Linked DNA regions of Megalodesulfovibrio gigas DSM 1382 = ATCC 19364. The main gene of each other region encodes a partner of the protein of the gene in region 3 in a complex. Links are inferred from orthologs where the notes say so. Each region holds a gene or a part of one and is shown on either strand. Other genes may lie near its edges.

Region 1 (10,664 bases), 2.6 Mb from region 3 along the record:
TTCACCCTGTGCGGGATATGGCACGGCGCCAGTTGGAACTTCCTGATCTGGGGCCTGTATTACTCCGTCTTCCTGATCCTGGAGCGGGCCTTCCTGGGCGCCTTGCTGAAGCGCATATGGCGGCCCATCCGGCACCTGTACGCCCTGGTGGTGGTGATGGTGGGCTGGGTGTTTTTCCGCATTGAGGAACTGCCCCAGGCACTGCGCTACCTGCAGGCCATGGTCGGGGGCAACGCGGCGGATCAGGTGCTCCACACCGCCTCGCAGTATCTGCATGGCGAGCTCATCGGTGCGCTTGTTCTGGGCGCATTGTTCGCCACGCCGGTTGCCAATGTGCAGTTCCGCCGGCTCTGCCAGCTCGGCCAGACCCGTCTTGCACCGCAAGTGATCGCCTTTGCCATGCTGACCGGCGTGTTCCTGCTCTCGGTGCTGCAGGCGGCGGTTTCCACGTACAACCCCTTCATCTACTTCCGGTTTTAAACGATGCAGTCCCAGCACGTCACCCCGCTCTCCCCGCTTGCCCGGCATATGCAATGGGCGCTGACGGCCATGTTTCTTCTGGCGCTGCTCGCGCCCAGCATAATGCAATTCAGCGGGGTGGAGCTGCACCGAAGCGACTTCGAGCTGCGGCTGAAAGCCGAATTGCCGGCCTTTCCGCAGACCATGCGCGACCTGTCGCGACTGCCCAAACAGTTCGACCGCTGGTACAGCGACCACTTTGGCCTGCGCGCCACCATGATCCGGGCCTACGTGCTGGCCAAATACCACCTGCTGGGGGCCATCCAGGTAAATAAGGTGGTCTTCGGACGCGATGGCTGGCTGTTTTTCACCGACGCAGATCCCACCATTGACCCCATCGCCTCATATAGGGGAACCACCCTATTGACCCAGGCAGAATTGGCGGAAATTACCGTCAATCTCAATGCCTGGGACGAATGGTGCCGTGCCCGCGGCATTGTGTTCGCCCTGCTCATTGCGCCCAACAAGTCTATGATTTTTCCAGAGAAGTTGCCGCCGGGCCTTGGCCCGGTGCCCCGGCCCAACCGGCTGGCCATCTTCATGGAACACATGCGCCAGCACGCCACCCCCCTGGTGGTGGACCCGACGCCCCGACTGTTGGCGCACAAACAGGAACGCATCTACTACAAGACCGACTCTCACTGGACCAGTCTGGGCGCCATGTACGCCACGCAACTGCTGCAGGAACAGATGGCCCCCCGTCTGACGGCAGCCGGCAAGGATGGCATCTGGGCTCCGCTGCAGCTCTCGGACTACACCGTGACGGAAATCCCCCGCAATGGCGGCGACCTGGCGCATATGGTCATCCTGGCTGACGATGTGCAGGATGTGAACATGCAGTTGACTCCGCTGCACGATCGCAACGCCACGGCTGTTGCTGCCGGTGTGCAGCGGCCTCGCGTTGTGCTCTACGGCGATTCCTTCTCTGTGTTCCTGCCGGAGTTTTTGGCACAGGATTTTGATATCATCACCACTCCCCAGAACCAAAGCCTTGATCCCGCATTCATAGAGAAGCAGCAACCCTCATTGCTGATTATGGAAATTGTGGAACGCAAGCTGCCCAAGCTCATCGACCGCACCCGCAGCATCCGGTTTCTCCCCCAAATTCAAGCGCCATAGGCCTCGCCCACCGGCGCCCTGAGGGCACTGTTTTAGCCTGCTTAGGGCCTTTTGCGCCAACTATCCCGCAGATTTCCCGCCGCAGCCCCCCGGCGTTGATTGCCTTTATCTCGCAGCGCGTGTATAGGTTGGATGTCCCGTTACTATCTTCGCTCAGGATGGTGGATTATGCCGAATGCGCTGCCGGCTTGCCTCGTACTCAGCGTGGTGCTGCTGGCCGCTGCTGTGGGAGCTGTGGCGGCTCCCCAATCCCCCAGTTCGCCCCTGACCCTGCGATACCTGAAAAAAGAGGTGGTTTTCCCTCATGCCGCCCATGGCGCGCTGGAGTGCCGTACGTGTCATCACCCATGGGATGGGGAAAACCCCATGCCCAAATGTTCCGAAGCCGGGTGCCACGATGTGTTCGACGCCAAAGACAAATCCGAAAAATCGTTTTACAAGATCGTGCATGGTCCCGGTGCGGCTGCTGCACCAAGCTGCCTTGCCTGCCACAAGGACACGGCAGCAAAAAACCCGGAACGCAAAAAGGTCCTGACCGGCTGTGCCGGCAGTGCCTGCCATCCGAGTTGACCATGGCACATCCACAACCAATCGCCAAACTGCAGGCACCCGCGCGCATGGTGAAGGACCAGCAATACGACGAAGTTTCGGTGGTAGAAATATCTCCGCATGCCATCCTGCCTCAAACCACTGGCGGGTTCTCCGTCATGCTGCGCCACCAGGACAGGCTGCTGCTGTATTGCCGCCGTGGCGAACAGTTCACCCCTGCGCATCGGGACCGGCTTGCCGCCATGGGCATTCACCGGCTTTACATCCACGCCCACGAAAAGAAGTTCTACGAGGAATACCTTCACCGCAACCTGCCGAAAATGCTGGATGACGACGGCATTCCCGTGGACGATCGCGCCCTGCTCTGGGGTCAGTCCGCCGCAGGGCTGGTCAAGGATATTTATCAGGAACGCCTCTCGCGCTCCCTGGCCGGGAAACGCTTTGCCCGGGTGGAGCACATGGTGCAAAGCTCGACGGACTTCATCAGAAATCCTGATGCCTTGAAAAATATTGCCTCCTATGTCTCCCGCGGGTACTCCGAGTACCACCACAGCCTGGGCGTGATGGTCCTGGCCCTGAGTCTGGCGCAGACCTACGAACACTTCGACGACGAGACCCTCACCGGCCTGGGCCTGGGCGCCATCTTTCATGACATCGGCAAAATCCGGCTGCCCCAGTTCATTTTTGCCAAAAAGCCCTCCGAGCGCACCCCGCAGGAGATGGCCATGGCCTGCAGCCACCCCACCCTGGGCGTGGTGGTGGCCGGATCCCTGCCCCTGCACCAGCTCACCATCCAGTGCATCCTGTTTCATCACGAGATGGAAAACGGGCAGGGTTACCCTTCCGGCATCTGCGGTGCAGACATCCCCCTGCCGGTCAAGATCCTTTCCCTGTGCAACGTCTACGAGAACCTCACCCGCGCCACAGCCGAAGGCCCCGCCAAGACCCCCTTTGAGGCCCTGAGCTGGCTCAAGGAACGCCGCGACCGCTTTGACGTGGACGTCATCCGCCGGCTGATCATGGTCCTCTCCAAGGCCGATCTCGCCTGACAGCCTTTCTTTCGCAGCAGTGCAGGCGGCACTGGAAAAAAAATCCGCCACAGGCTATGCTCCCGTCCAGGCCCCGCCCTGGTGCGGCGGGGTCTTCCACAGGATCCCATCCGTATAAGGAGCATGACCCATGCAAGAGTTTCCCGGCGGCGTCACCTTTCTCGGCAATCCCCTCACCCTGGTGGGCACCCCGGTAACCGTGGGCATGAATGCCCCGGACTTCACCGTGCTCGACAACGACCTCAGCCCCGTGACGCTGGCCTCCCTTGCCGGCAAAGCCTTCATCCTCTCCACCGTGCCGTCCCTGGACACCCCCGTGTGCGACATGGAAACCCGCCGCTTCAATCAGGAAGCGGGCGGCCTGGGCGACATGCCCGTGCTCACCGTGTCCATGGACCTGCCCTTTGCCCAGAAGCGCTGGTGCGCCGCGGCGGGCATTGCCCAGGTGAAGACCCTCTCCGACCACCGCGACGCCTCCCTGGGCCTGGCTTATGGCCTGCTCATCAAGGAACTGCGGCTGCTGGCCCGGGCCGTGCTGGTGGTGAACGCCGCGGGCGTCATCACGTATTATGAACTGGTGAAGGAAGTGACCCAGGAACCGGACTACGCCGCCGCCCTGGCCGCCGCCAAAGCGCTGTAACACACGGACGCCTTGGCGTCCCCGGCGTGACAGAACGCGACGGGGCGCGACAGGACGCGACGGGGCCCACAGTCCCCTTGAAAAAGGCCCGCGCGAGGGAGGAACCCTTTTGAAAAAGGCTCTCCCCTCGCGCGCGCTTCCGTTCCAACACGTTGCGAGTGGCTGTGAATCACAATCAACGTCTTTGGAAAGGGGGACCGGGGGAAGAACCGTGCTTCAAAACGGTTTTCCCCCGAGCATTCCTTTCAAGGATACCGTGCCCTATTGCACCGCGCGGGCAGCCGCAGCAAGCCCCAGCTGCGATGCGGAAAACGCCGCCTTCCCCGGCCAGGCCGCCAGCACCGGCGCAAAGGCGCGCTCCAGCACGTCGGCAGCCACAGCGTTGCCAGCCACCGTCCAATGCGAATTGGTGCCCAGATACAGCGTCTCGCCGGCGGCCGCCCGTTGCTGCAGGGCGGATTGCAGATCAAGCACCACGTCGGGATCCAGCCCCTCGGCGGCAGCCAGTTGACGCACCAGGACCGCAGGCAGGTCCGGGTCCAGTTGCTGGCCGGCAAACTCCGGCGCCTGCTGCACTTCCTGCAGCCAGTGCGGATCATGCCAGAAATGCGGCGGGCTCACCAGAATGCGCACCACCCGGCCCTGGCGGGCTTCCTCGGCCAGGAATCGCATGGCCTCCCGACACCAGGCCAGGGAGGGCTGAAACTCCTCGTGCAACGCCGGCGCATACCGCCTGGCGGCAATGAGCATGACCATGCGGTAGGTTTCGGCATCCATCTCGCCGATGAGGACAGGATCATAGTCAGACGGCGCATCCATGACCTTCGGCGGCTGGATGGTGCCAGACTTCACGAACGCCGCCAGATAATCCATGAACCGCAAGAGATGCGTGCGCGGAATGTGCGTCCCCAGGCCCACCTGGACATTGAGCCGCTCCCGAACCGCCGTCGAGAGGGGCACATCCCGTGCCTCGTGGAAGTCGTTGCCGGCATAAATGTTGAGGACCACCGCATCGTGTTCTAGCAGCGGCGACCAGTGCCGGCCCTGCTTGAGGTACTCGGGAAACGAGACGCTCGGCACGCCGAGATTGATCACCTCCACCGAGCGGGCCCCCTGCGGACGGGAGGCCACCGTCTCGTTGAGAGCCGCTTCCAGCATGGCCGCGTAGGTGTTTTCCGACGTGGTGACGGAGTGGGCAAAGGAATCGCCCAGGCTCAGGATGCGGAAGGTCTCCGCCGTCTTGTTGCGGGGCACCGGCTGACCGTGATGATGATACCCCAGCTCCTGGAGGTTGAACGGCCCCGGCAGGTCCTCAAGATTGTGGATCAGGTGGTGCGATTCATACCACCGAAATGCCAGGTCCAGCGCGGCCACCGCCAGGCATGCACCAACAACCACGCATGCGCTGGGGAAAAGCACTTTGGCAATTTTCATGCGACCTCGGCCCAGAAGGGCGAAAAGATGGCCGGCACGCTGCCCCAACGTCTGGGGGGCATGCCTACCCGTTGCAAAAAGGGCTGAATGCGCCAGCGGCGCGCCAGATGAGAACCATCCGACCGAAACGCGACGCGCGCGTCAGGGAGTCAGCCCTGGAACAGGCCAGGGGGCGCTGCTTCAAGGCTTGCATACTCGACTCGGCGCAAAGCGCCAAGGCAGCATCTGGTAAAATAGCGTAATACTCCGTGTGCGTCATGGCGAAAACCGGCCACAAACATATGCCAGACGCCTTCGGCCCGCGACAGCAGGCAGGCATGCCGCGCAACGTGCGGGAGAGGCCATACAAAAAGCCGCCTGCAGCAGTTGCAGGCGGCTTTTTGAAAGATGGTGCCGAAGAGGAGACTCGAACTCCTACGGACAGGTGTCCACTACCCCCTCAAGATAGCGTGTCTACCAATTCCACCACTTCGGCACTCGTCAACTACTGTGTCTGGTTGGACGCAGCAGCCGGAGGCATGGGAGCTGGCGCAGCGGCTTCGGAGCTTTCCTTGACGGAGAAGTCCGGTGCAGCGCCTTTTTCTTCAATGAGCAGGCCGGCGGGAGGCATGGTCGCGTTTTCAGGCGCACCCTGCGTGCTGACGATGGCGGCATCCATCACGCTGCCGTCGTCATTGCGGCCGGATTTATTCAAATAATTGTAACCGAGGGAGGTTGTCAAGAAAATTGCTGCGGCCATGGCGGTAATTTTCACCAACAACCCGCCCGCGCCGGAGCCGCCGAACAGGGAGCTGGACCCGCCGCCAAAGATCACGCCCATGCCTTCCTTGCCAGACTGCAAGAGCACCAGGACGATAAGCACCAGGCAGGCGATGATATGCAGTGTGAGGACCAAGGTTTCCATCAATATGTCCGTGTCATGGGGTGAGGCCTTGCGGTGCGGGCTCAGGCCAGCACAATTCGGCTGAAGCTTTCCGCCTGCAAAGAGGCACCTCCTACCAATACGCCGTCCACGTTGTCAAGAGAAATTATCTCGGCGGTGTTCTCCGGCTTGACGCTGCCACCATACAGAATGCGCAACTCGCTTCCAGTAGCCAGCAATTGTTGCAGTTGGCGGCGCACTGTGGCGTGGGCGTCCAGGATTTCCGCCGGGCCGGCCACCTTGCCGGTACCGATGGCCCAGACCGGTTCATAGGCGATGGCCAAATTGGCGACAGCAACGTCCTTGGGCACGCCGGCCAGGCCGGTTTCCAGCTGTCGGGCGAGCACGGCGGCCAGTTGGCCGGCTTCGCGTTCCTGCAGGGTTTCCCCGATGCACAGCACCACATGCAACCCCTGCTCCAGGGCAAAGGCTGTTTTGCGCCCCACGAGCTCGTCGGATTCACCCAGAACGTGCCGGCGTTCGGAGTGGCCGGTCAGCGCCCAGGTGGCGCCGGCATCCTTGAGCATGGCCGGGGAGATTTCGCCTGTGAAGGCCCCTTCGGCAGCCGGGTACACATCCTGCCCGCCCACGGCATAGCCGTCGGCGTCGCCAATGCCGGCGCTCACGCACTCAATGGCTGTAAACGGTGGGAAAACAAGAACTTCCCTGTCCGCAGGCGGCATGCCCACGGCCAGCATGAGCGCGGCGATGGTCATGGCCGCTTCTTCACGGGTTTTGTACATCTTCCAGTTTGCCGCCATCAGCTTTTTCATGGATTCCTCGATGGTCGTTGCATGTGGAATGACCGTCCGCACCGTGCAGCGCGCGGACAAGCACCAGGGCGTCCTCGCCGGTATCCGGGTAGTAGCCCTTGCGCACGCCGACCTGGACAAAGCCCATGCCGTCGTACAGTGCCCGGGCGGCCGTGTTGGTGACGCGCACCTCCAGCACCACCTGTTCTATGCCCATTTGCTGGCCAATACGCAAGACGAAGGCCAGCAGGCGCCGGCCCAGACCGCGACGCCGCCAGTCCGGGGCGGTGGCCAGGTTGAGGATTTCCATCTCATCCCCGGCGTGGTAAAAGGAGCAGTACGCAACCAGCACGTCGCCATGGCTGGCCCCCACCACCCGCACCCGGGAGTCTTCCAGCAACTGGGCGTATTGGGCTTCGCTCCAGGGGCAGGCAAAGCAGATGCGCTCCAGCGCGGCCAACTGGAGCACGTCTGTCGGGCCCAGACGTTCTAGCGTCAATGCAACAGATTCCAGATCAGGAAGTGCTTCCATGGAACATTCCCTTGCTGCCGGCCCTGCCGGCGTCTTGCCTGCAATGATCGCTTCGGGCGCGCCCGCAGCCTGGCTGGCCCGCAACCCCGGCGCCGAGCTGGTGGAGGTGGTGGATCTCCGCAACAGGCCCCTGGCCGTCATGCCGTTGCCGGTGGTGCATGCCCAGCAGCTCTTTCACCGCAGCGTGCTGGTGCTGGTGTACAACCCGCAGGGCAAGCTCTATCTGCAGCAGCGCAGCCGGACCAAAGCCGTGTACCCAAGCCGGTGGGACGTCTCCGCCAGCGGGCACGTGCAGGCCGGCGAAAGCCTGGAGGACGCCGCCCGGCGCGAGCTGTTCGAGGAGCTGGACATCCAGGCGGAGCGGCTGATGGGCAGGCTGCAGGTGCCGGCCACGCCGCTGACCGGCTACGAATTCGTCACCGTCTTCACCGTCGGCCGGGTGCATGCCGTGCCGCGCCCCAATCCTGCCGAGCTGGACGGCGGCATGTTTGTGGATGCGGACGAAATGGACTACCTCATCCGGGACTATGTGGACGTCCTCACGCCCGGGCTGGTGCATCTGCACGAGCGTGGCCAGCTTTTTCCTGGCAGCCAGAACGCCGCGGGCCTGCTCCTCACGCCCTGAGCTGGTCCAGCATGGCCTGGTGCACGCGGCCATTGGTGGCCAGGATGGAGGGCGAATCCAGGGAATACGCGGTATCCTCAAGGATGGGCGATACCGTGCCGCCGGCTTCTTCCACCAGCAGCCAGCCCGCGGCCACATCCCAGGGTTTGAGGCCCAGTTCATAGAAGGCCTCGTAGTGTCCGGCAGCCACATAGGCCAGATCCAGCGAGGCGGCCCCGTAGCGGCGCAGTCCCCGGGTGGCGGCCAGCATGCGTTGGATCCAGGCGGCAATGCGGGCGGCCAGGGCCGGGTCGTCGGCCGAGGCATAGGGGAAGCCCGTGCAAACCAGGGAATCCTGCAGTTGCCGCGCTGCCGAGACGGCCATGGGCGCCCCGTTTCGGAAGGCCCCGCCGCCGCGCACGGCGTGAAACATGTCGTCCAGCATGGGATTGTACACTGCAGCCAGATCCACGCCTGTTCCTGTCCACAATCCCACAGATACCGCCACAAAGGGCAGCCGGTGGGCAAAATTGGTGGTGCCGTCCAGGGGATCGATCACCCAGCAGGGCCCGGCCAGCAGGGCGGCGCGGTCCAGGTCTTCGGCGCTTTCCTCAGCCAGAAAGGCGGCCCCGGGATACACCTGCGCCAGGGAGACCTTGAGGGCGGCCTCCACGGCCAGATCCGTCTCGGTCACCAGGTCGATGCGTCCCTTGTGCTGCACGGTGCTGGGCGTGCGCCACGCCTCGCGGATGAGCGCACCGGCCTGGCGCACACTGTCCAGAAGTCCGGACGTCAGGGACTGCATGGAAGACTCCGAAGCCAGCATGGACATCAGTTGATGTACACGTTTTTGTAGCGCTGCATGTCTTCCAGGGAACGGCCTGTGCCGCGGACCACGGTGGTCAGGGGGTCGTCATCCACATTCACGCGAATGTTGGTGTTGCGCTGGATGAGCTGATCCAGGCCCTTGAGCAGCGCCCCACCCCCGGCCAGAAGAATGCCGTTGCGGGCCACGTCCACCACCAGCTCGGGCGGGGTCTTTTCCAGAGCCTTGCGCACGGCGCGCACGATGGTCTTGACCGGCTCCTGCAAGGCCTGCCGGATCTCCTCGTCTGTGGAGACCACGGACTTGGGGCCGCCGCCAATCACGTCCTTGCCGGGCACGTTCATCTTGAGCGGCTCGGGCAGCGGGTAGGCAGAGCCGATGCCGATTTTCACCGCCTCGGCCATGTTTTCGCTGATGAACAGCTGGTGTCGTTCCTGAAAAAAGCGCTGCACCGTGGCGTTCATCCAGTCTCCGGCCGCGCGCACGCTTTCTGCGTAGGCAATGGCCCCCATGGAGATGACCGCCACCTCCGAGGTGCCGCCGCCGATATCCACCACCATGGTGCCCGTGGGCTCATGGATGGGACACCCCGCGCCGATGGCCGCGGCCATGGGCTCCTCGATCATCAGGACTTCCCGCGCCCCGGCATCCAGCCCGGATTCGATGACGGCACGCTTTTCCACCGCCGTGATGCCTGTGGGCACGCAGATGACCATGCGCGGTTTGACGAACTTGAGCCCGGTGATGACCTTGTGGATGAAGTACGAGATCATGGCTTTGGTGACGTCAAAATCCGCAATCACCCCATCCTTCATGGGCCGGACAGTGACGATGTTGCCCGGCGTGCGGCCCACGAGTTCCTTGGCGGACGCCCCCACGGCGATGATGCGGTTGCTGGGGGTCTCGTACGCCACCACCGACGGCTCGTTCAACACGATGCCTTGCTTGGGGGTATAGAGCAACGTATTGGCCGTGCCGAGGTCCATGGCCAGATCCTTGCCCAAAAATCCCAGCAGTCTGTTGAAAAACATACACGCTCCAGGGCGAATTCGTGTCCCGCGCGGACGCCCGCGCCGCAAGGGTGACGTCTGTGAGAATCAGGAAAACAGGTTCGCCTGGGCAATGGCCCGGGGGGCCTCCTGCAGGCGGTGTTTGAGATACAAGTTTTCCAGAAAAAGCGCCAGTTGATCGGCCACCATTTGCAGAAAGGACTTCATGGCCGCATCAATGACCACCGGCTCAGGATGCGCCAACCCCAATACTCCCCGGGCAATGCGGTGCACCACCAGGGGCAGGCACACGGCGCTTTTGACCGGCGGTGTCTTGATCTTCTTGCCGAACAACGGGGAGAGCTGCACCGTGGCCTCATGCTCCCCCGTGAAAAAGCTGACGTTGTTCTTGAACACCCAGCCCACCAGCCCCATGCCAAAATCAAACGATTCCATCTCCTTGCCCGGCGGCAGCAAGGGTTTGGTGGTTCCTTCCAGCGTGTAATGCGCGCCGGTGGAGTCCCGCACGGCCAGGAACACATGCTCGAATCCGGTGGTCTGGGAAAGCAGGGCCAGCGTCTGCTGCAGGAAGTCCGGCCAGCGGCTCAGCTGGCGGCGCAGGGCCTGAATCTGCTGCAGGCACTGGTAGTAGCGATTGTCGCAGACTGTGGCGTCGCTTTCCTCAAACTGATGCAGCAAGGACTGCACATGGTCCGTGAACAGATGCAG
Region 2 (9,594 bases), 300 kb from region 3 along the record:
CTACCGCGACTTCCCCACCCTGTACACGGACCGCCTGGGCAACGCCCTGGAAGTGCCGTTCGAGTTGTACGGCATCTTTCGCGATGGCAAGGGGGAAAGCTACCACACGGAGCGCCACGGCAACGGCATACGCGTATACATCGGCAAGGAGAACGTCTTCCTTCCCCCTGGCGAGCACACGTACGAAATTACCTATGCCACCCGGTGGCAGCTCGGCTTTTTTGCCGGGTATGACGAGCTGTACTGGAACGTGACCGGCAACGGCTGGGAATTTCCCATCGATTACGCCGAAGCCCTCGTCACCCTGCCGCAAGGCGCGCCCGTGGTGCAGCAGCACGCATACACCGGCTACCAGGGCGACACCGGCGCGGCCTATGCGGCGGACACGCTGGATGACGGCCGCCTCCGCTTCGTCACCACCCGCGCCTTGGACGCCCAACAGGGCCTGACCGTGGCCGTGGCCTGGCCCAAGGGCTTTGTGGCCGAGCCCACGCAGCAGGAAAAGCTGGAGCGCTTCGTGTACGGCAATCTGGCGGCTGCGGCCGGCCTGCTGGGCGTGCTGGCGTTGTTCGCCTATTATTACATCACCTGGTCCCGCGTAGGCCGCGACCCGGAGCAGGGCACCATCTATCCGCAATACGGTCCGCCACAGGGCCTGTCCCCGGCCTCGGTGCGCACCTTGATGCGCATGGGCTCGGACAACAAGACCTTTGCCACGGCCATCGTGGGACTGGCCCAAAAGGACCGGCTGCGCATCGAAGAGGAAGGCAAGACCTTCGTCCTGGTCAAGACGGCCGGCGGCCGCCCTCCCCTCACCGCCGACGAGCAGGTCCTGTTCGACAAGCTCCTGGGCTCCCGCGCACGTCTCTCCGCCAAGCAGGAGAACCACGCGATCTTTTCCACCGCCAAAAAGGCCCTGGAAACGCGCCTGGCCCTGCAGCACGAGAAGCTACACTTTCTCAAAAATTCCAAATACCTCATCCCTGGCATCCTGCTTTCAGCCGCGGTGCTGCTGGTGGTGGCCCTCTCTGCCCGGGAACGGGCCATGGCCGGCTTCATGATGGTGTGGTTGAGCTTCTGGAGCGTGGGCGTATACTTTTTGCTGCGCACGGCAATCACGGCCTGGCTCACCCGCTCGTACGTGACGGCCTTCTTCATGTCCCTGTTCAGCATACCCTTTGTGGTGGGGGAAGTGGTGGGGCTGGGCGCCCTGGCCTATGCCACCAGCCCCCTGGCGGCCCTGTGCCTGCTGGCCATGGCCGGGCTGCATGTGCTCTTTTATGAACTGCTCAAGGCCCCCACGCCCGAAGGCCGCCAGATCATGGACGCCATTGCGGGCTACAAGCTGTTCCTGTCCGTGACGGAAGGCCCGCGGCTGGAACTGATGCAGCCCATCGCCATCACGCCTGACGTCTATGAAAAGCACTTCCCCTACGCCATGGCTTTGGATGTGGAAAAGCAATGGGGCGAGCGCTTCAGCCAGGCCATGGCCTCGGCCGGCCAGTATGACAGCGACTACCATCCCGCATGGTACCTTGGCACGCGCTTCCACAGTGTTTCCTCAGGGGATGGCTTCGCCACTTCCTTTGCCAGCGCGTTCAGCTCGGCCATTTCTTCGTCGTCCACAGCGCCGGGATCCAGCTCGGGCAGTGGCGGGGGCGGCTCCTCCGGCGGCGGGGGCGGAGGCGGCGGGGGCGGCGGATGGTGAGTCAAGGAAGCCCTTGCATCTCGGACACAACTCATCTATAAGGCAACGTTCCGTATCGGAGCGTAGCGCAGCCTGGTAGCGCACCTGCCTTGGGAGCAGGGGGTCGCACGTTCGAATCGTGTCGCTCCGACCATAAAAATCAAGCGGTTGCAGAGATTCTCTGCAACCGCTTTTTTCGTGGATGCCCGCGGTGATGCGAGCGTTCAGCGTGTTTCGTTCATCTCGTTGATGATGCCCCGGAGGTTCGCGGCCAGCCGGGCCAGTTCCGCGGTGGCCTCGCCAGACTGCCGCATGGCCGAGGCCGTCTCGCCGGCGATGTGGTTGATCTGCTCCGTGTGGCGATTCACTTCCTCGCTGGCGGCGGACTGCTCCTCGCTGGCGGCGGCGATGCCTTGCACCTCTCCCTCGGTACGGTCCACAAACCCGACGATTTCTCCCAGGGTCGTGCCCGAGGCGTCCGCCAGCTTGGTGCTTTGCATAATGGCATCCACGGTGGCGTCCGTGCCCTGGATGTTCTTGCGGGCGCTTTCCTGCACGGCCTTGATCTGCCGGCCCACTTCGTTGGTGGCCGTCATGGTTTTTTCCGCCAGCTTGCGTACTTCGTCCGCCACCACGGCAAAACCGCGACCAGCATCGCCGGCCCGGGCGGCCTCGATGGCGGCGTTGAGGGCCAGCAGGTTGGTCTGATCGGCAATGTCCGCAATGACGCCCAGAATCTGCCCGATGTCCTCGGCCTGGCGGCCCAGGTCGGTCATGTCCGTTTTCAACCCCTCGGCATGCTGCTGCACCGCGTTGATGGTTTCCACCACCCGCCGGACCATGGTTGCGCCTTCCTGGGCTCTGGCCTTTGTCTGACGGGCCAGATCCACGGCGGAGGAGGCGTTTCTGGCCACTTCCATGGAGGCCGCGTTCATCTGCTCCATGGCTGTGGCGGTCTCACCCACGCGGGCGCGCTGCTCTTCCGCGCCACGACTGGACTGCTCGATCTGCGCGGCCAGCTCCTCGGCGGCCGAAGCCACCTGATCGGACACGGCATTGGCGGCCGCCGCCGTGCGGGCCATGCGCTCGTGCTGGGCCGCAATTTCCCGCTGCTGGGCGCGAATGGCCGTGAGTTCGAACCAGACGGCCAGGGCGCCCAGCACACGGCCTTCCAGGTCGCGAATGGGCGTGGAGGTGACATCAAACACCTTTGTGCCCTTGGACGAGGAATACTCCAACTCCATCTGCAGCATGCGGCCCTCGCGCAGGGCCTTCTGGGAAAGCGTTTCCCGGGTGGCATCGTCCCAGATGAGCCGCCCGGACGGCTGCCCCAGGTACGCTTCCGGGGGGCCCGGCTTTTCCAGGGCGCGCAGCATGTGGTCATTGACAAAGGTGGTGGCGTTGTTCTTGTCGAACACGGCGCAGGGCGTCACAAATCCCTGCAACACGCCCTGGGCAAAGCTCAGACGGGTCTTCAACTCGACCACCATGGCCCGGATGTTCTGCGCCAGCCCGGCCAGCTCGAACCGGAAGTCGCCCTCCAGCACGGCAGCGTAATCGCCCTGCGCCGTGGCCCGGGTGAAGGCCTCGATGCGCTGGATGGGGGCAGCCACCAGCCGGCGGGTCAGCACGGTGACGCCCACCCCCAGCAGCAGCAATGCCGCGAAACCGATGCCCAGCAGCACGTTGCGCTGGGTATTGGCCGAGGCGGTCAACTCGTCCACATAGGCGCTGGTGCAGACCACGAAGCCGGAATTCGCATCCGTGGCAAAGCTCAGGTATTTCTCCTCGCCCTGCCACTGGTACTGCAAGATGCCGTTCTTGCGGGCCAGCATCTCCTGGACAAACCCCTGACCGGAGACGTCCTTGAGCATGAGCGCAGGGTCCGTGGCATGCGCCACCACACGGCCTGTGGCATCCAGCACGAAGCCGTAGCCGCGCTCGCCAAACTTCAGGCTGTCGATAAACTCGCTCGTAAACCGCTCCCAGCGGGGAAAGATGCCCAGACCGCCCACCACGCGGCCGCTGGCGTCTTTCAGGGCGGCCGCGGCAATGTAAATATACATGTTCGCCCCACCGCTTTTGGCGGTGATGATAGTCTTGCCCATGTAATCGCCCTGGCCGGACATGATGTGCTGGAAATAGTCACGGTCTGCCCGGCTCTGGCCGACGAGACTGACACCCTCGGCATTGACCCCGGCGCGGATGATGCCTTTCTCGTCAAACAAGATCAGGGACCACAAATCCTTGTCCGCCGCCATGGAGGTGGTCAGGCGTTGCTGGGCCGGGCCGGCATCGCCCTGCAAGGCCTCCAGCAGCGCAGGATCCCCGGCAATGCAGCGGGCCATGCTGGCCGCGTTCCTGGCATACAGGCCCAGGGCGTGTTCCGCGGCGATGGCGCTCTGGTCCAGGGCCTGCTGCTCTTGGGTCAAGGCCAGATGGTATGTTGTTTTTGTCACATAGGCCAATATGCCCACAATCGCGAGTGCGGAAACAGCTATAACGGATATTGCAATGGCAGAACCAATACTCTTCAAACGCACGGGCTTCTCCTTGGCAAGCGAACGAGTTCCTGCATTCAAGCGAAATCACAATTTTTTACCTTACCACACGACCATCGTTGCTTCAACGGTGCACCCCAGACGCCCCTACCACGCAACATCGTGAATTATTATTACATCGCCCGCACTCAAATCCTGCCTTCGTGTAAAAAATCACAAAAATGCCAGCCAAAGGACACATCGCCGCGCAATCTCCACATAATATAGGTATTTACCCCCTATACCCGCCGCCGTCTCGCGCGTCCGCCGTGTGGTGCTTTTGGCGTGCACACAAAAAAAGCCCGCCATAATGGCGGGCTTTCTGCTGCATTGGTGTGCAGTTCGGCAAAGTTTCCTTGAAAAGAGCTCTCGGGGGAAAACCTTTCTAAAGAAAGNCCTTTTGCAAAAAGGTTTCCCCTCTCGCAAAGATCTTCCTCAAGAATAAAATGCTCTCGGTGCGGAGGGGATCAGACGCCCTTGCCGCAACACTTTTTGTATTTCTGGCCGCTGCCGCAGGGGCAGGGGTCGTTGCGGCCCACCTTGGGGGCAGCGCGGCGGGCAGGCTTTTTCTTCTGCTGTTTGGTTTCGGAGCCGCCGGAGTAGTTCAGGCTGGCGGCATCGTCCTTGTGCTTGAGCTCGGTTTCGGTCACGCGCTGGAACCGCAGGCGGGTCAGGGCGCGCAGGGCATTGTCCTTGATGATATAGATCATCTCCTGGAAGATCTCGAACCCTTCGCGCTTGTATTCCTGCTTGGGATCCTTCTGCCCGTAGCCGCGCAGGCCGATGCCGTCGCGCAGGTGATCCATGTTGGAGAGGTGTTCCTTCCAGTTGCGGTCCAGGGACTCCAGCAGGAAGAAGCGCAGGATTTCCTGGTATTGGTCCGGGGCTTCCTTCCTGAGGTTCTCCAGGATTTCCTGCACGTACTCCAGGGCTTCCTCGCGGGTGGGCAGGTCTTCGGAGATGTCTGCCACGCGGGAGACGGCAAAGGACTCCTCCAGGCGGGCGCGCACGGCGTCTTCGGTTTCCCGGTCGCCCTTGCCCTGGTCCAGGACGCTGAAGATATCGTCCAGGATATCGCCCACATAGTCATGCACCAACGTTTCAACCGTCTGGGATTCCATGATTTCGCGACGCAGGGAATAGATGACCTCGCGCTGCTGGTTCATGACGTTGTCGAAGTCCAGGAGCTGCTTGCGGATGTCGAAGTTGTGGGCTTCCACGCGCTTCTGGGCGTTTTCGATGGCCCGGGAAACCATGCGGTTTTCGATGGCCTCGCCCTCTTCCATGCCCAGGCGTTCCATGAGGCCCTTGATGCGATCGGACCCGAACAGGCGCATGAGGTCGTCATCCAGGGCCAGGTAAAAGCGGGAGGAGCCGGGATCGCCCTGCCGGCCGGAGCGGCCGCGCAGCTGGTTGTCGATGCGCCGGCTTTCGTGGCGTTCCGTGCCCAGGATGTGCAGCCCGCCCAGCTCGGCCACGCCGGCCCCGAGCTTGATATCCGTACCACGGCCGGCCATGTTGGTGGCGATGGTCACCTTGCCCTGTTCCCCGGCATGGGCCACGATTTCCGCCTCGCGCTCGTGCTGCTTGGCGTTGAGCACCTCGTGGGGCACCCGGGCGCGGGCGAGCATTTGCGAGAGCATCTCGCTCTTTTCGATGGAGATGGTGCCCACCAGCACGGGCTGGCCCTTCTTGTGCAATTCCGCAATATCCTGGGCAATGGCGTTAAACTTCTCGCCCTGGCTCTTGTAGATGGCGTCCGGGTAGTCCGCGCGCACCATGGGCCGATGCGTGGGCACGGCCACCACGTCCAGATCGTAAATCTGTTTGAATTCAACCGCTTCCGTATCGGCCGTGCCGGTCATGCCGGCCAGCTTCTTGTACATGCGGAAGTAGTTCTGGAAGGTGATGGAAGCCAGCGTCTGGTTCTCGGCCTCCACTTTCACGCCTTCCTTGGCCTCCAGGGACTGGTGCAGGCCGTCGGAATAGCGCCGACCGGGCATGAGGCGGCCGGTGAACTCGTCCACGATGATCACCTGCCCGTCCTTGACGATGTAATCCACGTCGCGCTGGAACAGGTGATGCGCCTTGAGGCCCTGCAGCACATGATGCTGGAAGGTGATGTTAGCGGGATCGTACAGGTTTTCCAACTGCAACAGGCCTTCCACGCGGGCCACGCCTTCTTCCGTAAGGCCCACGGTGCGGGCCTTTTCGTCCACGGTGAAGTGCCCTTCGCGCTTGAGGGATGGAATAAGGGCGCTCACACGGGCATACAGCGCCGTGGACTGCTCTGCCGGGCCGGAAATAATGAGCGGGGTCCTGGCTTCATCGATGAGGATGGAGTCCACTTCGTCCACGATGGCATAATGCAGGCTGCGCTGGACGAGCTGTTCCTTGTAGAACTTCATGTTGTCGCGCAGGTAGTCGAAGCCGAATTCGTTGTTGGTGCCGTAGGTGACGTCTGCGCCATAGTTCTCCTGGCGCTCCTGGTCCGTGAGACCGTGGACGATGATGCCCACGCGCAGGCCCAGGAAGTTGTACAGGCGGCCCATCCATTCGGCGTCGCGCTTTGCCAGGTAGTCGTTCACCGTCACCACGTGCACGCCCTTGTTTTCCAGGGCGTTGAGCACCACGGGCAGGGTGGCCACCAAGGTTTTGCCTTCGCCGGTCTTCATTTCGGCGATGGTGCCCCGGTGCAGCACCATGCCGCCGACGAGCTGGACATCGAAATGCCGCATGTCCAGGGCGCGTGTGCCGGCCTCGCGCACCAGGGCGAACACGTCGGGCAGCAGGTCGTCCAGGGGCCTGCCGTTGGCCACTTCTTCCTTCCAGCTGACGATACGGGCGCGCAGCTCATCGTCGGACAGGGCCTGCATGGCAGGCTCAAGGTCGTTGATGCGGGCGACGAGGGGACGCAGGCGTTTGAGATAGCGATCGTTTTTGGAACCGATAATCTTGGCGACAAGACTGCCGAACATGGAATCTCCTTCAAGGGGGGGACGCGCGCGGACTGGGTGGACAGGCGCGACAAAACGACAGGGCGTGACGGCGTGCTGCTCTTCGCAATCACGTCCTGTATCGTGGCTCTATCAGAAAGGCAAATGCTTCATGCCGGGTGCAGGCAGTTGCGCCGCCCCCGCGCCAGGGGTCAGGGCAAGGTATCTTTGAAAGGATTTCTCGGGGGGAAACCTAAGATTTCTTTCCAACTTCCCCCGAACCCCCTTTCCAAAGACTTGTAGTGTGATGCAAGCCCATTTGCAAAGTGTTGGCAGGGGAGAGCGCGAGAGGGGAGAGCCTTTTGCAAAAAAGGTTCCCTCTCGCAACGTCTTTTTGCAAAAGTAAAATGCTCTACCGCAGCAGCCCCAGCACCCCCACGGCGATGAGGTATATCGCCACCACAAAATTCAGAATCTTCGGATAAATGAGAATGAGGATCCCTGCAATGAGCGCCAGTATCGGCTGCAGCTGCAAGTGCATGGGCATAATGCCTCCCGTGGTTGAGACGCCGGAGTCCATTCCCCGGCCAGCCTCTGCATAGCACATGGTGCGGGCATGCGCCAAGTCCCATTCCATTTTCACCTCACGGCTGCAGCCGTGCAGTGGAAATGGAATCAGGTCTGGATCACGTCCAGCCAGTGCGCCACCATGCCCTGTGCCGGCGCCGTGGCTGCCAGGTGCATGGTGCAGCCGGAACAGCCGGTGAGCACCTGCGTGTCCGCCTCGCCGCCGTCGGGAATCAGGCTCTCCCAGCAAGCGGCGGCCACCCGCTGGGGCAGGCCGCTGCCGCCCAGCTGCATCACGCCGCCCAGACCGCAGCAGCGGTCCGTCACCTGCCGTGTCAGCCGATCGCCCAGGGCTGCGGCCAGGAAGGGACCGTCCGGGTTGCCCTCCCGGGCATGGCAGGGCTGGTGCCAGACCACTGCCGCCGGCGCGGTGGGCTCATCGATGCAAAAGGTCGCCCGCCCCAGCAGGGACGTCAGGGGCTGGACCGACTCCCGGAACCGGGCGGCCTCGCCGGCATCCCAGCCCGCATCACCATAGGCCATGAGCCCGGCGCGGCAGGACGCGCAAAAGGTTGCCATCGTGGGCCGGCCGGCAGTGCGCCAGGCCTCCACATTGCGGCGTTGCATGTCCCGCTGCTGCGCCTCCAGGCCGGCATGGCCCAGGGTGGCGCCGCAGCAGGCGAAATTGTCGGGAATCACCACCCGGTAGCCGCTCTGCTCCAGCAGCCGGCGGGCAGTGGCGATCCATTGCGGACGCAGATGCGTGGCCGTGCAGCCGGGAAAGATGGCGACCTCCCTGCCCTGCCCCACCGGTTCCCAGTCCTGCGCGCGCAGCCACGGCGCAGGGTCCGGCGCCTGCAATCCCCTGGCCGCGGGAAGCGCTGCCGGCAGGAGGCGGGACAGACTCGCCGCCGCCGGCCAGAGCAGGCCGGCCTTGGCGATCCATTGTCCCCACAGCCAGCGCTGCCAGCCGCCATGCCCGGCCCGGATGGCCGCCACCACCTCCGGCGTGTGCAGTCCCTGCGGACACACCGTGGCGCAACGGCCGCAGCCCAGGCACATGGCGGCCAACTCCTCGGCCTGTCGGGGACGAATGGCGTCGCTGCCCTGCCGCAGGGCACGGTGCAGGACGTGGGTGGCCTTGGGCGTCAGTTCCTCGCGCTGGGTGGCCAGGAACAGGGGGCAGACGTCCAGGCAACGGCCGCAGGCGATGCATTCCTTGGGAAGATCCGCGGGCGCGTCGGGCATGTCAGTACGCCTTGCCGGGATTGAGGATGCCGTGGGGATCAAAAATTTGTTTGATCTGCCGCATCAGCCGGCGTTCCACCGCACCAAGCTGCTTGTCCACAACAGCCAGCTTGACCAAGCCGATGCCGTGCTCGCCGGAAAGGCTGCCGCCCAGGGCCATGGTAGTTTCCTGGATGGCGGCCTTGGCCCGGGCCGCGGCGTCTTCCTGTCCGGGTTCGTGCATGACCGAGACGTGCATGTTGCCGTCGCCCAGGTGCCCGGCAAAGAGCACGCGCACGCCGGCCTCCTCGCCGATGGCCTCAAAACGCGTCAGGGCCTGCAGCACCCTGCCGCGGGGCAGGGTCACATCATCGGAAAGTTTCTTGCTGCCGGCCTTGAAGGAGGCGGGATTGATGCTGCGGCGGATGTCCCACAAGGCCTCCTCCTCCCTGCCCTGGGCCAGCTCCAGGTACACCGGGCCGAAGGGCGTCACGGCGTCCTGCGCCCGGGCCAGGGACGCGGCCAGGCATTCCGGATCGCCATCCAGCCGCAACAGCAGCACGGCATTGGTGGACGCCGGCCACGGGACGAGCGGCGGCGGCATGAGCTGTTCCAGGCAGCGGCACATGCCCCGGCC
Region 3 (10,523 bases):
AGCAACGGTCGCCCTTGAGGAAGAGCTTGGCGCCTTCGCGGCGGCAAAGGCGGCATTTGGCGTCAATATAGCGGGCCATGTATCTCTCTCCTATTCCTCAAATCCCTTAGACACGGCGCCGTTTGGGAGGACGGCAGCCATTGTGGGGGATGGGCGTGATATCGCGAATGAACGTCACCTTGAAACCGGCATTATTGATGGCGCGCATGGCGGATTCGCGGCCGGAGCCGGGACCCTTGACGTACACGCCCACGGTGCGCATGCCATTGTCCTGGGCCTTGCGGGCTGCAGTTTCAGCAGCAATCTGCGCGGCAAAGGGCGTGGACTTGCGCGAGCCCTTGAAACCGGAACCGCCGGCCGAGGCCCAGCTGATCACGTTGCCCTTGACGTCGGTAAAGGTGATGATGGTGTTGTTGAACGTCGCGCGGATGTGGGCATGCCCAACCGGGACGTTTTTCTTCTCTTTCTTCTTAGCAGTACGCTTTGGCTTGGCCATAATGCTCTCTACCTGTATGCTCGATCATCGGGTTGCACAAGTGGTTGCGGCCGGGGGGCTATTTCTTCTTCTTGGCCACAGCGCCACGACGCGGCCCCTTGCGGGTGCGAGCGTTGGTGTGGCTGCGCTGACCACGAACCGGCAAGCCGCGGCGGTGCCGCAAGCCACGGTAGCAACCGATATCCATCAATCGCTTGATATTGGCAGTGATCTCACGGCGGAGATCGCCTTCCACTTTGTGGTTGGATTCGATTTCCTTGCGGATCTCGTTCACTTCTTCAGGGGTCAGATCATCGGAACGCTTGGTCCAATCCACACCGGTGGCGTCGAGGATCTGCAACGCCGTATGCCGACCAATACCGAAAATGTAGGTCAGCGCAACGTCCATCCGCTTGGAGCGGGGCAAATCAACGCCTGCAATGCGCGCCATCGTACTATCTCCTTAGCCTTGCCGTTGTTTGTGGCGAGGGTTTTCGCAGATGATGCGCAGCACGCCCTTGCGCCGGATGACCTTGCATTTGGGACAAATTTTCTTCACCGAAGGCCGCACCTTCATGGCCTTGCTCCTTTTGCTGCGTCTCGTTGTAAACATTCGCGGCGCCCAGGGCGCCTCGTTGGCTTCCTGTCGCCCTCGCGCATTCTTATCGAACGCTCAAAATGCAGGGCCCGTCTTCGGTCACCGCCACCGAGTGCTCGAAATGCGCTGCAAGGCTGCGGTCTTTTGTGACCGCTGTCCAATTGTCATCGAGGATTTCCACCTCGCTCGATCCCATGGTGACCATGGGTTCGATGGCCAGCACCATGCCGACCTTGAGTGGCACGCCTGGCATGCCTTTGGGCACGAAATTCGGGATTTCCGGCTTTTCATGCAGCCGGCACCCGATGCCGTGCCCGACGAAGCGGCGGACCACGTCAAATCCCGCCTGGCGAACGTGCTCATGGATGGCAGCAGACACATCATACAACTGGTTGCCTGGGTGCACCATGTCGATGCCGCGCATGAGAGATTCTTCCGTCACCTGCAGCAGCCGCGTTGCAGATGCCGAAATGGCTCCCACCGGGAAGGTCCGGGCGGAATCGCCATAAAAGCCCTCATGGATCACACCCATATCCAGGCTGACGATGTCGCCTTCCTTGAGTACGCGCGAGGAAGGAAACCCGTGTACCACTTCTTCGTTCACAGAACAACATAAAGCATAGGGGAATCCGTGGTAACCCTTGAACGCGGGTTGCACATCGAACTCCTTGCACATGGCGACGGCAATGTCCTCCAGCGCCATGGTTTCCATGCCCGGCCGCACAGCCTGCCCCAACGCATCCAGGATGGTGCAGACCATGCGGTTTGCTTCCCGAAGAATGCGAATTTCTTGCTCATTCTTCAGAAAGATGCCGCGAAACTTCTTCACTGCCGTCTGCCCCGGACGCGGCCTTTCTGCATCAACCCCTCGTACTGGCGGGAGATGAGATACGATTCAATCTGTCCCATGAAGTCCATGGCCACCCCCACCACGATGAGCAGGCTGGTGCCGCCAAAATAAAACGGGACGCTGAACTGCTGGATCAGCAGCATGGGCAGTACGCAGATGGCTGAGATGTATATCGCGCCCCACAGGGTGATGCGGGTGAGCACGCGATCGATATATTCCTGCGTCTTGGAGCCGGGGCGAATGCCCGGCACAAAGCCGCCCTGGTTTTTCAGGTTCTCGGCAATATCCTTGGGATCAAAGATAATCGCCGTGTAAAAAAAGCAGAAAAAGACGATCATGGCCACAAACAGGACATTGTACAGCACGGTGTTGGGGGCAAAATAGGCCGCCATCTGCTGCAATGGCTCCCAGGTGGAGAACTGGCCGATGGTTGCCGGGAACATGAGCACGCTGGAGGCGAAAATGGGGGGAATGACGCCCGCCGTATTCACCCGCAACGGCAAATGGGTGGACTGTCCGCCCATCATGCGCCGCCCCACCATGCGTTTGGCATACTGAATGGGGATTCGCCGCTGGGCACGCTCCATAAACACAATGAAGCCCAGCACCGCCACCATCATGGCCAAAATCAACAGCAACACCAGCACATTCAGCTCCCCGGTGCGGATGAGCTGAAAGGTGTTGATGATGGCCCGGGGGAACCCGGCAACAATCCCTGAGAAAATAATCAGGGAAATACCGTTGCCAAGCCCTTTTTCCGTAATCTGCTCGCCGAGCCACATCACGAAAATGGTGCCGGCCGTCATGGTCAGCACTGTGATCAGGCGAAATGTCCAGCCAGGCTCAAGCACCACCGGGGCGCCGCCTGGGGAGGCCATGCTTTCCAGCCCCACGGCAATGCCGAAGCCCTGAAACAGGGTGATCAGCACTGTGCCGTAGCGGGTGTATTGGGTGATCTTCTTACGCCCGGCTGCGCCTTCTTCTTTTTGCAGGCGCTTGAGCTCAGGCACGGCCACCGTCAGCAACTGCATGATGATGGAGGCCGAGATATACGGCATGATCCCGAGGGCCAGGATGGACAGGTTGGAGAGTCCGCCGCCGGAAAACATGTCGAACAACCCGAACAGGGTGTTCTTCATGCTGGCGAAAAAATCCTGAAGCGCCGAGGCATCCACGCCCGGCACCGGCACGTGAATGCCGATGCGGTAGACGGCCAGCAGCCCGAAGGTCCAGAGCAGCTTCCGTTTCAGTTCAGGCAACCGGGCCAGATTCTCCACACCTGTCATAGCCATATGCGACAACCTACCCTTCCAGCGCCTTGGCGCTGCCGCCGGCGGCTTCAATCTTGGCCTTGGCCTGGGCGCTGAACCGGTGCGCTTCGATGGTCACGGCGGCGGAGAGTTCGCCTTCGCCCAGAATTTTCACCGTGGCGCCGGCCTTGCACAGCCCGGCGGCGTAGATGTCATCCAGGGTGATTTCAGCCTGACCGGCAAACGTCTCGGCCACGCGCCCCAGGTTCAGGGGCACGCACACGGTCTTGAACAGGGCGTTCTTGAAGCCGCGCTTGGGCAGACGACGCGCCAGAGGCATCTGGCCGCCTTCAAAGCCGGGGCGCTTGGGGCCGCCCGCGCGGGCATTCTGGCCCTTGTTGCCTTTGCCGGCGGTGCAGCCCCAGCCGGAGCCGGAGCCGCGACCGATGCGCTTGCGTTCCTTGCGTTCCTCGGGGAAGGGATACAGATCGTTAAGACGCATGAGATTCCACCTCCACGAGATGCACCACTCGATTGATCATGCCCCGGACGACCGGAGTGTCCTCATGGGCACGGGTATCATTGATCTTGCGAAGTCCCAGGGCCTTCAAGGTGGCGCGTTGCGCCGGCTTGCAGCCAATGGAGCTTTTTTTCAAGGTGATAGCGAGCATGACGGCGTCCTTGCTGTGCTTCAAATGGTTCTGGCCAAGCTACTTGCGGGGTGTTTCCAGGGACTTGCCGCGCAGCTTGCCCACAGTGTCCGCATCTCGCAGGGACGTAAGCCCGGCGAAAGTGGCCTTCAGGACGTTATGCGGGTTGTTGGTGCCGATAGCCTTGGTCAGGATGTCGGTGACGCCCGCTGCTTCCATCACCGCACGCACAGGGCCGCCTGCGATGATGCCCGTGCCCTTGGAGGCGGGCTTCAAAAGCACGCGTCCGGCCCCGAAGACGCCCGTGGTCTCATACGGCAGCGTCCCGTCGAGAAGAGGGATCGTCTTCATGGTCTTGCGGGCGCGTTCCGTCGCCTTACGGATGGCTTCGGGAACTTCCTGTGCCTTGCCCAAGCCGGCGCCGACCTTGCCGTTGCCGTCTCCCACCACCACCAGGGCGCTGAAGCTGAAGCGGCGGCCGCCTTTGACGACCTTGGCCACGCGGTTCAAGTAGACGATCTTCTCAATAAAACCGGATTCGTTGGTATCCTGTGCGCTCACCGTTGTGCTCCTGAATTCGCGTGCCTAAAAAACGAGGCCCGCTTCTCGGGCGCCGTCGGCCAGGGCCTTGACCCGGCCATGGTACAGATAGCCATTGCGGTCGAAGACCACATGTTCGATGCCCAGTTCTTTGGCCTTGCGAGCCACATCGCGACCCACTTCCGTCGCCACATCCTTGGTCAGGGTGGTGACTTTGATGGAAGAGGCAGCAGCGATGGTTTTGCCGGCAAGGTCGTCCACCAACTGGGCATAGATGCTTTTGTTGGAACGAAAGACAACCAGGCGGGGACGCTCGGGGGTGCCGTTGATTTTTTTGCGGATGCGCATCTTGCGCTTGAGCCGCATCTTGTTTTTGTCCATGCTCATGGCTGCACCTATTTCTTGCCGCCGGATTTGCCGGCCTTGCGACGGATGATTTCACCCGAGTATTTGACGCCTTTGCCCTTGTAAGGCTCGGGCGGACGGATGCGGCGGATGGTGGCGGCAAATTCGCCCACCGCCTGCTTATCCACGCCGGAGAGGGTCAGCTTGTTACCTTCGGCCTTGGCTTCAATGCCCTTGGGCAAATCCAGCAGCACAGGATGGGAGAATCCCAACGCGAGTTCCACAGCCTGGCCTTTCACGGCCACTTTGTAGCCCACGCCGATGACTTCCAGGGTCTTGGAAAACCCATCCTTGACGCCGAGAATGCAGTTGGCCAGCAGCGTGCGACGCAGGCCATGCTGGGCGCGCGCCAGGCGCGAATCGTCCGTACGGGTGACCATCACATTGCCGCCATCCACGGTGTATGCCACCGCAGGATGCACGGGCGTGGAGATGGTTCCCTTGGGGCCCTTGACGTCCACCGTCTTGGAGCCCACCGTCACTTCCACCCCGCCAGGGATGGGAATGGGGAGTTTGCCGATGCGGGACATGTGCGTTCTCCTACCAGACTTCGCAGAGCAGTTCGCCGCCCAGGTGCTGAGACCGTGCGACGTCGCCAGCGAGCAAGCCCTTGTTGGTGGACAGGATGCAGATGCCGAGGCCGTTCTGCACACGGGGGATCTCGGCCGCAGCCACATACACGCGACGACCCGGCGTGGAGACGCGCTTGAGGCCCGCCACCACGGGCTTGCCGCGGTGATATTTGAGAGTCACCCGCAGGGCATTGCCCTCCACGGCGAACTCGTCGATGTAGCCCTCGTCCTTGAGGATGGCCGCCACGGCCACCTTGATCTTGGAGTGAGGGATGAGCACATCCTTATGCAAGGCCTTGAAGGCATTGCGGATGCGCGTCAGCATGTCGGAAATGGGATCAGAAATGTTCATGGCGCGTTCCTTGCGAACACCAGGCTACCAGCTGGACTTGCGAACCCCGGGCAGCTCGCCAGCCAGGGCCATGTTGCGGAAGCAGATGCGGCAGATGCCGAAGCGGCGCAAAAACGCACGCGGGCGGCCGCAAATGGGGCAGCGGTTGTAGCCCCGGGACGAGAACTTGGGCTTGCGCCTGGCCTTGACTTCGAGTGACGTGCGAGACACGGGGAACTCTCCTTGCTTCTCTTGAGGGCCTTACTTCTTGAAGGGCATGCCCAAGAGGTCCAAAAGGACCTTGCCTTCCTTGTCGGAGGAGGCAGTGGTGACAATGGTGATGTTCATGCCTTTGACACCCTCCACCCGATCGATTTCGATTTCCGGGAAGATGGTGTGTTCTTTGATGCCCATGGTGAAGTTGCCGCGCCCATCGAAGCCACGGTCGTTCACGCCCCGGAAGTCGCGCACGCGCGGCAGGGCAAAATTCATGAGCTTGTCCAGAAAATCCCACATCCGGGCACCGCGAAGGGTCACGCGGCAACCGATGGCCATGCCCTCACGCAGCTTGAAAGCAGCGATGGACTTTTTGGCCCGGGTGACCACAGCCTTCTGGCTGGCGATGCGGGACAGCTCGGCGGCAGCATCGTCGATGAGTTTATGGTTCGAGGCGCCTTCGCCAAGGCCCATATTCACAGACACTTTCTCCAGCCGCGGGATCTGCATGGAAGAGGAGTAGCCGAACTCCTTGAGGAGTGCGGGAGCCACCTTTTCATGATACAGCTTTTCCAAATGACACTGGGCCATGACCTACTCCATCACTTCGTTGCACTTCTTGCAGAAGCGCACCTTTTTGCCGTCTTCCATGAGCTTGTAGCCCACGCGCGTGGGTTTGGTGCACGCGGGGCACATCAGCTGCACGTTGGAGATGTCCAGGGGCGCTTCCTTTTCAAGGATCCCGCCGGCCTGCTGCCGGTAGGGGTTGCCCTTGGTGTGGCGGCGCACCATGTTCACCTTTTCCACCAGCACGGCATCCTTTTTGCGGATGATACGCAAGATTTTGCCGATCTTGCCTTTGTCCTTGCCGGTGATGACCATCACCTTGTCTTCTTTTTTGATGCGGCACTTGGCGAGCATGGCGGACTCCTACAGCACTTCCGGGGCCAAGGATACAATTTTCATGAAGTTCTTGGCCCTGAGCTCGCGCGCCACAGGCCCGAAGATGCGGGTGCCCACGGGTTCGAGCTGGTTGTTCAAGAGCACCGCAGAGTTGGTGTCGAAACGGATGTAAGACCCGTCAGTGCGGCGCACTTCTTTCTTGGTGCGCACCACCACAGCCTTCATCACATCGCCTTTCTTCACCTTGGCATGCGGCATGGCGTCTTTGACCGATACGACAATGATGTCGCCCACGGAGGCGTACCGACGTCCGGCCCCGCCCAGCACCTTGATGCAGGCCACGCGCTTGGCGCCGGAATTGTCGGCGACATCGAGATTGGATTGAATCTGGATCATAGCGCGTTCCCTACACTGCCTTTTCGAGGACTTTCACCAGGCTCCAGCGTTTGCGCGCAGAGAGGGGACGTGATTCCACAATCTGCACCTTGTCGCCGATCTGGCATTCATTGTTGGCATCGTGCGCCATGAACTTCTTCCGGCGGCTGATGTACTTCTTGTACAAAGGATGCATCACCAGGGTGTTAACCTGCACAACAATGGTCTTGTCGCACTTGTCGCTCACCACATTGCCGACGAGCATCCGCTTGTTGCCTTGCTTCTCGGTCTGCGCCACGTCGCTCATGGCCTTACTCCTTGCCCTTTTCCTTCAGCAGGGTGAAAATACGGGCGATAGTCTTTTTCACCTGGGGGAGGCGGGCGGTATTTTCCAACTGGGCCGTGGCATGCTGGAAGCGCAGATTGAACAACTCTTCGCGAAAGCCAGCCAGCTTTCCTTGCAAATCCTCGACGGACAGACCGCGCAGTTCCTTGACATCCATGATCGTCCTCCTAGACCGCTTCTTCGCGGACGACGATGGTGGTCTTGATGGGCAGCTTGTGCGCTGCACGGGTCAGCGCCGCCTTGGCCAGCTCCAGATCCACACCCTTGATTTCATACAACACTTTGCCAGGCTTCACCGGCGCGCACCAGCCGACAGGCGCGCCTTTCCCGGAGCCTTGCCGGGTTTCCGCGGGCTTGGCCGTCACCGGCTTGTCCGGGAAGACGCGGATCCAGACCTTGCCGCCGCGCTTGATGTGGCGCATCATGGCCACACGAGCTGCTTCGATCTGCTGGTTGGAGAGCTTCCCGTGCTCCAGGGCCTTCAGGCCGATGTCGCCGAACGCCACGGAATTGCCGCGAAGAGCCATGCCGCGCAGCCGGCCTTTCTGCATCTTGCGGAATTTGACGCGTTTTGGGGAAAGCATTACTGCACCGCCTCTTGGTCAAGGATCTCACCTTTGTAGATCCACACTTTCACACCGATGACGCCATACGTGGTGTTGGCGCGTGCCACGCCGAAATCCAGATCCGCACGCAGAGTGTGCAGGGGCACGCGACCTTCACGGTACCATTCGCGGCGGGCAATTTCCGCACCGGCCAGACGACCGGAACAGGCCACACGAATGCCTTCGGCGCCAAACTTGCGAGCCAGGGACAGTGTCCGCTTCATGGCCCGGCGGAATGCCACACGGCGTTCCAGCTGCAGGGCAATGTTCTCGGCCACCAGCTGGGCATCGATTTCAGGGCGACGGATTTCGTTCACCTCAATGGCGAACTCGTGCCCGAATTTCCGCTTCAGATCGCCGCGCAGCTTTTCAATTTCCACACCCTTGCGGCCGATGACAATGCCGGGCCGGGCAGTATGGATGATGATGCGAATCTTCCCGCCTGCGCGTTCGATTTCAATCTTGGCCACTCCAGCATGATAGAGCAGCTTTTTCACGAACTTGCGGATCTGATGATCCTCGTACACGAAGGCAGGGTATTCCTTCTTGCTATACCAGCGCGACAACCAGTTCTTGTTGTAGCCGAGCCGGAACCCGTATGGATGGACTTTCTGACCCACGGCCGTCTCCTCGCCTTATTCCTGTTCCGCTACAATCACAGTGATGTGGCTGGAGCGCTTCAGAATTTTGTTCACGCGACCCATGGAGCGGGTGAGATGCCGCTTCCAGGAAGAACCTTGGTCCACGATAATTTGTTTCACCACCAGCGAGTCCACATCCACCCCGGGAAGCTGCTCGGCGTTGGCCACGGCGGAAGAGACCACCTTGGTCAGCATTTCCGCTGCCTTCTTGGGGGTGAACTTAAGGATGTTCAACGCATCCTCGACCGGTCGCCCCTGGATGTTGCGAGCCACCAGCCGCACCTTGCGGGGGCCGATGCGCATATGTTTTGCGGTCGCTTTGACTTCCATGATCCCTGCTCCCAGGCGCCAGGCGCCCTGCTACTTCTTGCCGGCCTTGGCCTTTTTGTCGGAGGCGTGGCCGTGGTAGGTTCGCGTGGGGGAAAATTCGCCCAGCTTGTGCCCAACCATGTTCTCGGTCACAAAGACCGGGATGAATTTGCGGCCGTTGTGCACCGCAAACGTGAGCCCAACCATTTCAGGCACGATGGTGGAACGGCGCGACCAGGTCTTGATGACGCGGCGATCGCCGGATTCGTTGGCCCGATCCACCTTGGCGACCAGGTGGTTGTCCACAAAGGGACCTTTGCTCAGTGACCGAGGCATGCGCTCCTCCAATACCTTCTCGACTAAAAATGATTACTTCGCGCGACGATGTTTGACGATGAGCTTGGAAGACGCCTTCTTCTTGTCGCGAGTCTTGTAGCCCTTGGTCGGCTTGCCCCATGGCGTGCAGGGGTGACGGCCGCCCGAGCTGCGACCTTCGCCGCCGCCCATGGGGTGGTCCACCGGGTTCATGGCCACGCCGCGCACTTTGGGACGCTGCCCCAGCCAACGATTGCGGCCAGCCTTACCCAGGGAGATGTTCTCGTGGTCAAGATTGCCCACCTGCCCCACAGTGGCCAGGCCATGCGCAAGCACCTTGCGAACTTCGCCGGAGGGCAGCCGCAGCAGGGCGTACTTGCCTTCCTTGGCCACCAGCTGGGCATACGTACCAGCTGCGCGGCAGAACTGACCGCCCTTGCCAGGGTGCAGCTCCACGTTGTGGATGACGGTGCCCACAGGAATTTTCTGCATGGGCAAGGCGTTGCCGGGCTTGATGTCCGCGGTTTCGCCAGCCGTCACCGTGTCGCCCTGCTTGAGGCCCAACGGCGCGAGGATGTAACGCTTCTCGCCGTCGGCGTAGTGCAGCAGGGCAATGCGGGCGCTGCGGTTAGGATCGTATTCGATGTGCGCCACCTTGGCGGGCACGTCGAACTTGGCGCGCTTGAAATCGACGATGCGGTACAAGCGTTTGTGGCCCCCACCGCGACGACGGGCAGTGATGCGACCATTGTTGTTACGGCCGGCTTTCTCAGTAAGCCCTTCCGTCAACGATTTCTCAGGACCCTGCCGGGTAATTTCGGCAAAGTCGGAAATCGTCTGGAAACGCCGGCCGGCGGAAGTGGGCTTCAAGGTACGGATAGCCATGACTAGACCCCTTCAAACAGCTCGATTTTTTCGCCCTCGGCCAGGGTCACATAGGCCTTCTTGAAGCCGGACTCCTTGCCAACCGCGCGACCGAACTTGGTACGGAGACGGGGACGCTGGCGAATCATGTTCACGGCCTCGACCTTGACTTTGAAGGCCTCTTCCACTGCCTTCCTGACCTCGATCTTGTTGGCCTTGGGATGGACAAAGAAGATCACCTGATTGGCGCTCTCCTTGGCCAGCGTGGCCTTTTCTGA

The links.
Region 1: secY (region 3) and secG share a complex: the UniProt entries of both Escherichia coli proteins name them as parts of the sec protein translocase complex. The link is inferred for Megalodesulfovibrio gigas DSM 1382 = ATCC 19364 from one-to-one orthologs.
Region 2: the proteins of secY (region 3) and secA are in contact, whole or in part, in a crystal structure (PDB 3DIN), measured with the Thermotoga maritima proteins. The link is inferred for Megalodesulfovibrio gigas DSM 1382 = ATCC 19364 from one-to-one orthologs. Residues at the interface, in WP_004081795.1 of Thermotoga maritima: Glu108, Gly109, Glu110, Glu111, Ala236, Glu237, Arg238, Arg239, Ile240, Thr241, Ile242, Gln243, Tyr244, Ala245, Arg246, Arg247, Val248, Thr249, Gly250, Arg251, Arg252, Val253, Tyr254, Gly256, Ala257, Ser258, Thr259, Tyr260, Leu261, Pro262; in WP_004082002.1 of Thermotoga maritima: Glu261, Ala262, Arg263, Lys300, Ala301, Arg302, Thr303, Ile304, Ile305, Leu323, Tyr324, Asp325, Pro326, Val329, Ser330, Tyr333, Ile336, Lys340, Phe345, Val349, Glu363, Phe364, Tyr374, Ser375, Gly376, Gly377, Glu393, Ile395, Thr482, Ser483.

The regions. Positions count from the first base shown.
Region 1 is NC_022444.1:357,396-368,059, forward strand. What follows is about bases 4,505-7,491. They hold secG (preprotein translocase subunit SecG), read right to left. Parts: upstream 6,215-7,491; coding sequence 5,795-6,214; downstream 4,505-5,794. Other genes in these bases: DGI_RS01560 (hypothetical protein), read right to left, coding at 4,505-5,310; tpiA (triose-phosphate isomerase), read right to left, coding at 6,256-7,005; rimI (ribosomal protein S18-alanine N-acetyltransferase), read right to left, coding at 6,959-7,491. Outside these bases: DGI_RS01535 (MBOAT family O-acyltransferase), read left to right, coding at 1-480; DGI_RS01540 (DHHW family protein), read left to right, coding at 484-1,638; DGI_RS01545 (cytochrome c3 family protein), read left to right, coding at 1,807-2,208; DGI_RS01550 (HD-GYP domain-containing protein), read left to right, coding at 2,211-3,236; tpx (thiol peroxidase), read left to right, coding at 3,367-3,876; more of DGI_RS01560, read right to left, coding at 4,138-4,504; more of rimI, read right to left, coding at 7,492-7,516; DGI_RS01585 (NUDIX hydrolase), read left to right, coding at 7,515-8,141; DGI_RS01590 (inositol monophosphatase family protein), read right to left, coding at 8,131-8,925; mreB (rod shape-determining protein), read right to left, coding at 8,952-9,977; DGI_RS01600 (GAF domain-containing protein), read right to left, coding at 10,044-10,664. UniProt on the Escherichia coli protein: Subunit of the protein translocation channel SecYEG. Overexpression of some hybrid proteins has been thought to jam the protein secretion apparatus resulting in cell death; while this may be true it also results in FtsH-mediated degradation of SecY.
Region 2 is NC_022444.1:3,264,682-3,274,275, forward strand. The notes cover bases 4,451-7,538. They hold secA (preprotein translocase subunit SecA), read right to left. Parts: upstream 7,206-7,538; coding sequence 4,695-7,205; downstream 4,451-4,694. Outside these bases: DGI_RS14375 (DUF2207 domain-containing protein), read left to right, coding at 1-1,708; DGI_RS14385 (methyl-accepting chemotaxis protein), read right to left, coding at 1,912-4,119; DGI_RS18070 (DUF3096 domain-containing protein), read right to left, coding at 7,576-7,710; DGI_RS14400 ((Fe-S)-binding protein), read right to left, coding at 7,839-8,978; DGI_RS14405 (FAD-binding oxidoreductase), read right to left, coding at 8,980-9,594. UniProt on the Escherichia coli protein: Required for protein export, interacts with the SecYEG preprotein conducting channel.
Region 3 is NC_022444.1:2,964,606-2,975,128, forward strand. What follows is about bases 1,058-3,903. They hold secY (preprotein translocase subunit SecY), read right to left. Parts: upstream 3,216-3,903; coding sequence 1,899-3,215; downstream 1,058-1,898. Other genes in these bases: map (type I methionyl aminopeptidase), read right to left, coding at 1,138-1,902; rplO (50S ribosomal protein L15), read right to left, coding at 3,226-3,675; rpmD (50S ribosomal protein L30), read right to left, coding at 3,665-3,844; rpsE (30S ribosomal protein S5), read right to left, coding at 3,884-3,903. Also shown: rpsD (30S ribosomal protein S4), read right to left, coding at 1-79; rpsK (30S ribosomal protein S11), read right to left, coding at 107-496; rpsM (30S ribosomal protein S13), read right to left, coding at 555-926; rpmJ (50S ribosomal protein L36), read right to left, coding at 939-1,052; more of rpsE, read right to left, coding at 3,904-4,384; rplR (50S ribosomal protein L18), read right to left, coding at 4,409-4,750; rplF (50S ribosomal protein L6), read right to left, coding at 4,759-5,298; rpsH (30S ribosomal protein S8), read right to left, coding at 5,309-5,692; DGI_RS13040 (type Z 30S ribosomal protein S14), read right to left, coding at 5,717-5,902; rplE (50S ribosomal protein L5), read right to left, coding at 5,933-6,478; rplX (50S ribosomal protein L24), read right to left, coding at 6,482-6,808; rplN (50S ribosomal protein L14), read right to left, coding at 6,818-7,186; rpsQ (30S ribosomal protein S17), read right to left, coding at 7,197-7,472; rpmC (50S ribosomal protein L29), read right to left, coding at 7,477-7,668; rplP (50S ribosomal protein L16), read right to left, coding at 7,679-8,095; rpsC (30S ribosomal protein S3), read right to left, coding at 8,095-8,736; and 4 more genes. UniProt on the Escherichia coli protein: The central subunit of the protein translocation channel SecYEG. Consists of two halves formed by TMs 1-5 and 6-10.